2 linked regions of the Lichenihabitans psoromatis genome follow. The protein of the gene in region 1 interacts with the protein of each later gene in a pairwise test. Links are inferred from orthologs where the notes say so. Each region holds a gene or a part of one and is shown in the gene's direction. Other genes may lie near its edges. The genes, in order: ccmE and EY713_RS06805.

The links.
Region 2: the proteins of ccmE (region 1) and EY713_RS06805 interact in binary tests that used the Escherichia coli proteins (3 or more experiments, as listed by UniProt). The link is inferred for Lichenihabitans psoromatis from one-to-one orthologs.

Annotation. Positions count from the first base shown.
Region 1 is NZ_CP036515.1:3,099,603-3,102,873, forward strand. The notes cover bases 185-3,144. They hold ccmE (cytochrome c maturation protein CcmE), read left to right. Parts: upstream 185-1,403; coding sequence 1,404-1,886; downstream 1,887-3,144. Other genes in these bases: EY713_RS14395 (hypothetical protein), read left to right, coding at 185-195; ccmI (c-type cytochrome biogenesis protein CcmI), read left to right, coding at 266-1,399; EY713_RS14410 (heme lyase CcmF/NrfE family subunit), read left to right, coding at 1,897-3,144. Also shown: more of EY713_RS14395, read left to right, coding at 1-184; more of EY713_RS14410, read left to right, coding at 3,145-3,271. UniProt on the Escherichia coli protein: Heme chaperone required for the biogenesis of c-type cytochromes. Transiently binds heme delivered by CcmC and transfers the heme to apo-cytochromes in a process facilitated by CcmF and CcmH.
Region 2 is NZ_CP036515.1:1,465,340-1,468,623, forward strand. What follows is about bases 293-3,265. They hold EY713_RS06805 (heme ABC transporter permease), read left to right. Parts: upstream 293-1,378; coding sequence 1,379-2,152; downstream 2,153-3,265. Other genes in these bases: ccmA (heme ABC exporter ATP-binding protein CcmA), read left to right, coding at 293-562; ccmB (heme exporter protein CcmB), read left to right, coding at 618-1,289; ccmD (heme exporter protein CcmD), read left to right, coding at 2,152-2,316; EY713_RS06815 (DsbE family thiol:disulfide interchange protein), read left to right, coding at 2,313-2,912; EY713_RS06820 (TspO/MBR family protein), read left to right, coding at 2,952-3,265. In the rest of the region: more of ccmA, read left to right, coding at 1-292; more of EY713_RS06820, read left to right, coding at 3,266-3,284. UniProt on the Escherichia coli protein: Required for the export of heme to the periplasm for the biogenesis of c-type cytochromes.

The DNA of each region.
Region 1 (3,271 bases):
TTTGGATTTGTCGAACCCGCGCCGGGAACTCCAGCATCCGCGATCGTGAATGTCAGCGCGCCGGGCGGCGCCGCTCCCGCGACGGCCGACTCCTGCCGCGCCTTCACGAGCACGATCTTTATCGCCGGTCGTCCGCAGGTCGGCCATGGCACGGGGTGCTCGAACCCCGACGGAACCTATCGCATCACGAGCTGATCCAAGCGGGCGATTTGGGTCGCTCGATCGGTGCATGCCTCGGTTTAGTTGAGTGGAGTTTGCGGTCGGTATGGTCTGGATCGTCTTCGCGTTGATGACCGCCGCCGTGGTGCTCTGTCTCGTCTGGCCGTTGGCGCGTACCGCTTCGTTTGCCCGTGGCAGGTCGGTCGATGTCGCGTTTTACCGAAGTCAGCTTGGCGAGGTCGACGACGACATCGCGCGGGGGCTCGTCAAGGCCTCCGAAGCAGATGCAACGCGAGCCGAGATCGCCCGCCGGTTGCTCCTCTCCGATAAGCGGCCAGAGCCTTCCGGCCCCGATGTCGGCTTCCGCAAGCGACGACTTGTTGCTGTCGTGGCGTCCGTCGTGCTGGTCCCGGTTTTGGCGATCGGCCTGTATGTTCGCGTTGGTCGTCCCGAGCAGCCGGATATGCCGATCGCCTCACGCGCCGCAGCTTCTTCGTTCGATCTTGCCGCTATTATCCCGAAGATCGAGGCTCGTCTGGCTGCCGATCCCAACGATGGGCGCGGCTTCTCTCTCATCGCTCCCATCTACTTTAAGATGGGCCGTTACGACGATGCGGCCCGCGCCTATGCGGCGGCACTTCGGATCCTTGGTGAAAATGCCGAGCGCCGCGCCGCCTTGGGGCAGGCGTTGGTGATGGCGGCCGACGGCGTCGTTACGGCCGAAGCGCGCGCCGCCTTCGACAAAGCGCTGAGCGACGATCCGACATTGCCGCAGGCCCGGTTTTTCGTCGCGGCCGCGACCGAGCAGGATGGAAACCGCGCCGATGCTTTGATCCTGTGGCGCAAACTCGCGGCCGACGCGCCGCCGGGCGCACCGTGGCTGGCGGCGGTGCAGGGTCATATTGCGGGTCTCGAAACGGCGGCCGTGGCGGGGCCCGCGACCCCGATGGCACGCAATTCCGAGGTTCCAGCAACGCCGGCCGGCGCCGTCATCGCGGCTTTGCCGGCCGATCAGCAGCAAGCCGCCATTCGCAGCATGGTGGATGGCTTAGCGGCGCGCCTTGTGCAAAACGGTCGCGATCCCGAGGGCTGGCTGCGTCTCGTGCGAGCCTATAGTGTGCTCGGAGATGCCAACAAGGCACGGGAGTCCCTCACCGAGGCCAGAAAGGCTTTGAGTGAGAATTCGGCTGCCCGAACCAAGCTCGACAATCTCGCCCATCAACTCGGACTGGAGGGATAAGGGTTTGACCAGGAAGGGGCGTCGTTTGGCCATCATCGGCGCTGCGGGCGGTGTGCTCGCCATCGCGTCCGGGCTCGTGCTGTACGCGCTTCGCGACAGTATCGTGTTTTTCTATGGCCCGACCGACCTCGTCGAGAAGATGCCTCCGCCCGGGACCCGCCTTCGCATCGGTGGGCTTGTCGAAGAGGGATCAATCGTCCGGCTCGGACAATCCAGTCTGACCTTCATGGTGACCGATCTGAAACGCGACGTAAAAGTGAGCTATACCGGGCTGCTGCCGGATCTGTTCCGCGAAGGGCAGGGCGTCGTCGCCGAAGGTGTGCTCGACGCTGCGGGCGGCTTTCGCGCCGATACAATTCTGGCCAAGCACGATGCCACCTATATGCCAAAGGATGTGGCCGACAGCTTGAAGCGGCAAGGCGTGTGGCGCGGCGACCAGAAGGCCGCGAGCGCCAGCAGCGGCGAGGTCGCGAAGGCTATCCCATGAGCGCGCGCAGATGATCGTCGAAACCGGCCATTATGCCCTTGTTCTGGCGCTTGCGGTTGCGTTGGTGCAGTCCGTCCTGCCCATTTGGGGCACGCGGCGCGGCGATGCCGGGTTGGCGGGTGTGGCGGCGCCGGCAGCCTGCGTTCAATTCGTTCTGATCGGCTACGCTTTCGTGGCGCTCGTCTACGCCCATGTCACGTCTGATTTCAGCCTCACCAACGTGGTCGAGAATTCGCTGTCGACCAAGCCGCTGATCTACAAGATCTCCGGCGTCTGGGGGAACCACGAGGGCTCGATGCTCCTGTGGGTGTTGATCCTCGCGGTGTTCGGCGCAGCGGTCGCGACGATGGGCCGTGGCATGGCCGACGATCTCCGGGCCAACACATTGGCGGTTCAAGCCTGGATCGCCTCGGCGTTTTTGCTGTTCATCCTCTTCACCTCGGATCCGTTCGCACGACGGTTGCCGGCACCGTTCGAGGGGCAGGATCTCAATCCCATCCTGCAGGATCCAGGGCTGGCGATCCATCCGCCGCTGCTCTACCTCGGCTATGTCGGCTTTTCGATCGTGTTCTCTTTCGCGGCGGCGGCGTTGATCAGCGGCCGGCTCGATGCTGCCTGGGCCCGCTTCGTGCGCCCCTGGGTCCTTATCGCCTGGGGTTTTCTGACTCTCGGGATCGCGATGGGCTCCTACTGGGCCTATTATACGCTCGGCTGGGGCGGGTTCTGGTTCTGGGACCCAGTCGAAAACGCCTCGCTCATGCCGTGGCTGGCCGGAACCGCGTTGCTGCACTCGGCGGCCGTCATGGAAAAGCGCGAAGCCTTGAAGATCTGGACCGTGTTTCTGGCGATCCTCACCTTCTCGCTGTCGCTGCTGGGCACCTTTCTGGTGCGTTCGGGCGTGCTCACCTCGGTACACACGTTCGCGACCGATCCGACCCGCGGTGTCTTCATCCTGGCGATCCTGACGGTTTTCATCGGCGGCTCGTTGGCGCTCTACGCGTGGCGCGCTCCGACGTTACGGCAGGGTGGTTTGTTCTCGCCGGTGTCGCGCGAGGGCGCGCTGGTGTTTAACAACCTGCTGCTGACCACCTGCTGCGCGACCGTGTTGACCGGCACACTTTATCCGCTTGCGCTGGAATCGTTGACTGGCGAGAAGATTTCGGTCGGGGCGCCGTTCTTCAACCTGACGTTCGGCCCCATCTTCGTGCCGATCCTGCTGGCGATGCCGCTCGGCCAGTCGCTGGCCTGGAAGCGCGGCGATCTCGTGGGCGCGGCGCAGCGGCTGATGGTGGCTGCGGCGCTCGGTTTTGCACTGGCGCTCGTTCTGGCGACCGTCATCAAAGGCGGCCCGGTGCTGACCGCGATGGGGGTCGGCTTGGCGCTCT
Region 2 (3,284 bases), 1.6 Mb from region 1 along the record:
GCAGGGCGTGTCGTTCAGCATCGCTCCGGGCGAGGCCGTGCAGGTGACCGGCCCGAACGGGGCCGGCAAATCCACGCTGCTGCGCGCGATCTGCGGGTTTCTGCCTTGGGTTTCGGGCACGGTCCTATGGACAGGAGCCGAGGGCGCCAACCGGGCCGATGCGCCGATGCTCGCCGAAAGCGTGCATTATGTCGGCCATGCCGATGGGCTGAAAACCGCACTGACGGCACGCGAAAATATCGAGATCGCGGCGGCCTTGAGCGGCGGCGTCACAACCTCGCCCGATCTCGCGCTGAAGCGCCTCGATCTGCTCCACGTTATCGACATCCCGGTCGGTTATTTATCCGCGGGACAGCGGCGGCGGGTGGCGCTCGCGCGGTTGCTGACGGCGCATCGTCCGCTATGGCTGCTCGATGAGCCAGCGACCGCGCTCGATCGCGCCGCGCAAGCCATGCTGGCCGAGATCATGACGGATCACCTGACCAGCGGTGGCTTGATCCTCGCGTCCACTCATGCGCCGCTCGACTTGCCGGGGCTGCGCGACCTGTGGCTCGAGCCGTGATGCGGGTCGGTCATCAGAATAAAGGGATTTCGCAAGTGATCTCGGACGTGATCCGGTGATCCGCGCGCTTCTGGCGCTGTTCCGGCGCGATCTCACCTTGGCGCGTCGCATCGGCGGCGGCGGCCTGATGGGCGTCGTCTTCTTTCTCAGTCTCGTCACCATCGTGCCGTTCGCGATCGGCCCAGACCTGAACCTCTTGTCGCGCATCGGCCCCGCCGTGCTCTGGATCGCGGCGCTTTTGTCTGGGCTGCTCGGGCTCGACCGATTGTTCCAAGCCGACGACGAAGACGGCTCGCTCGACCTGTTGCGGCTGAGCCCTGTTCCGCTCGAACTCGTGGTGCTGACCAAATGCCTCGCCCACTGGTGCGCCACCGGCCTGCCGATGGTGATCGTGGCACCTCTGTTCGGCCTGATGCTGGCCCTCGATGGTCCGGCGCTTTGGGGTGTCACGCTCAGTCTCTTGGTCGGTACCCCCGCGCTGACGTTCCTGGGTGCGATTGGCGCGGCCCTCACGGTCAGTCTCCGCCGCGGTGGGCTGCTGCTCTCGATCTTGGTGATCCCGCTTGCAGTGCCGGTGCTGATCTTCGGGGTATCGACCGCGCAGGCCGCGAGCGGCGGCACCGTCCCGTTCCTCACGCCGCTCCTGATCCTCTGCGGTCTCAGCCTCGGAGCTTTGGCGCTGGCGCCGTTTGCGGCCGCAGCGGCGCTTCGCGGCGCTGGGGAGTGAGGCACTGCGACGACCGGCGTCACCCAATCGGTTCATGCGACCGCAAGTCGTCGCTGGTAGGATGCGGCAGCTTGGCCTAAATTGAGGTCGTGTCGATCCTTACCACCTACGCCAACCCCACAAATTTTCTCCGGCTGACCGGCCGGCTGCTGCCGTGGCTCGCGAGCGTCGCGGCGCTCGCCCTGGCGGTCGGGCTGTATCTCGCGCTGTTCGTCGCACCCGCCGACTATCAGCAGGGCGAGACGGTGCGGATCATGTATATCCACGTGCCGGCCGCCTGGGTGTCGCTGTTGGCCTATCTGGTCATGACGGCCGCGGCGTTGGCGACGCTGGTCTGGCGGCATCCGCTGGCCGAAGCGGCCCAGAAGGCGGCCGCACCGCTTGGCGCAGCCTTTACGTTCATCTGCCTGGTCACCGGCTCGCTATGGGGCAAGCCGATGTGGGGCACCTATTGGGTGTGGGATGCGCGACTGACGTCGGAACTCGTGCTGTTGCTGATCTATCTCGGCCTCGTCGCCCTATGGCAGACGATCGAGGAGCCGGGCCGTGCGGCGCGCGCCGCTTCGATCATGACATTGGTCGGCTTCATCAACATTCCAATCGTCAAATTCTCGGTCGACTGGTGGAACACCTTGCACCAGCCGGCCTCGGTGTTCCGCATGGGCGGTCCGACGATCGCGGCCTCGATGCTGTGGCCGCTCCTCGTCATGGCGGTGGGCTATACGGCGCTGTTCGCGACCCTGCATCTGATGGCGACCCGCAACGAGGTGCTGCGACGCCGCGTGCGACGGCTCACCATGCTGGTCGCTGCGGGGGCGAAGCCGAGCGTCGCTCGTATGCGGCCCGCAAGGGTGTCGCCGTGATGGATCAGCCGGTCGACATGCACGTCGGTTTCATCGTCGCGGCCTTCGTGATCACCGGCCTCGTGCTGAGCGGCACCCTCGCGGCCGTGCTGCTCGATTATCGCGCCCAGTTGCGCGCCCTGGCGCGGCTCGGCCGCCCCGCCGGCAAGGACCTCGACGCATGACCGAGACGCCGCTTTCCGGGTCATCTGACATCGAGCGACCGCGGCGGCGCTTTCTCGTCATGCTTCCGCTGGTCGCCTTCGTGGCCCTGGCGGGCCTGTTCATGGTGCGGCTCGGCGCGGGCGATCCGTCCCGTATTCCCTCGGCCCTGATCGGGCGTCCCGCGCCCGTCTTCGCGCTGGCGCCGTTGCCAGGGCTCGAAACGCGCGGCCCCGGCGGCTTGACGGATGCCGATCTTCGTCAGGGTCATGTGACGCTCGTGAATGTCTTCGCCTCGTGGTGCGCCGAATGTCACGACGAGCACGACGCCCTGATGGCGCTGTCGCGCGACCCCGCGCTCGCCGGTGTCACCATGGCCGGCATTGTCTACAAGGAAGATCCTGAGAACGCCCGCCGCTACCTCGGCCAAAAGGGCAATCCGTTCGCACGCGTCGGGACCGACCCGTCCGGCCGAACCGGCATCGATTTCGGCGTCTATGGCGTGCCCGAGACATTCGTGATCAAGGGTGACGGTACGATCGCCTATAAGCTCGTCGGCGGCTTGACGGACGCGACACGCCCAGCCCTGCTCGAGGCGATCCGCAAGGCCGCGAGCTGACCGTTCCCGGCGTTTCCCGATCAACAGGTATGGTGCGCTTTGTCCTCGATTCCCTCACGATCCGGTCCCGGCACGATCTCGACGTCGCTCGCAGCCATCGCGCCCGTCGTCACCGCATTTCTGCTCGGTAATCTCGCGACCTTCCCGAATTTGCCGTGGTACGAGACGCTGACCAAGCCCGCGTTCAACCCACCCAACTGGTTGTTCGGCCCGGCTTGGACGCTGCTCTACATTTTGATGGCGGTCGCGTTTTTCCGCATCCTGCGGTTGCCGCCCGCGACGCGGGGGCGCAGCGCGGCCGTGATCTCGTTCCTGGTTCAGATCACGCTCAACGCCGCCTGGTCCTGGGCTTTCTTCGCCGGCCACAACCCA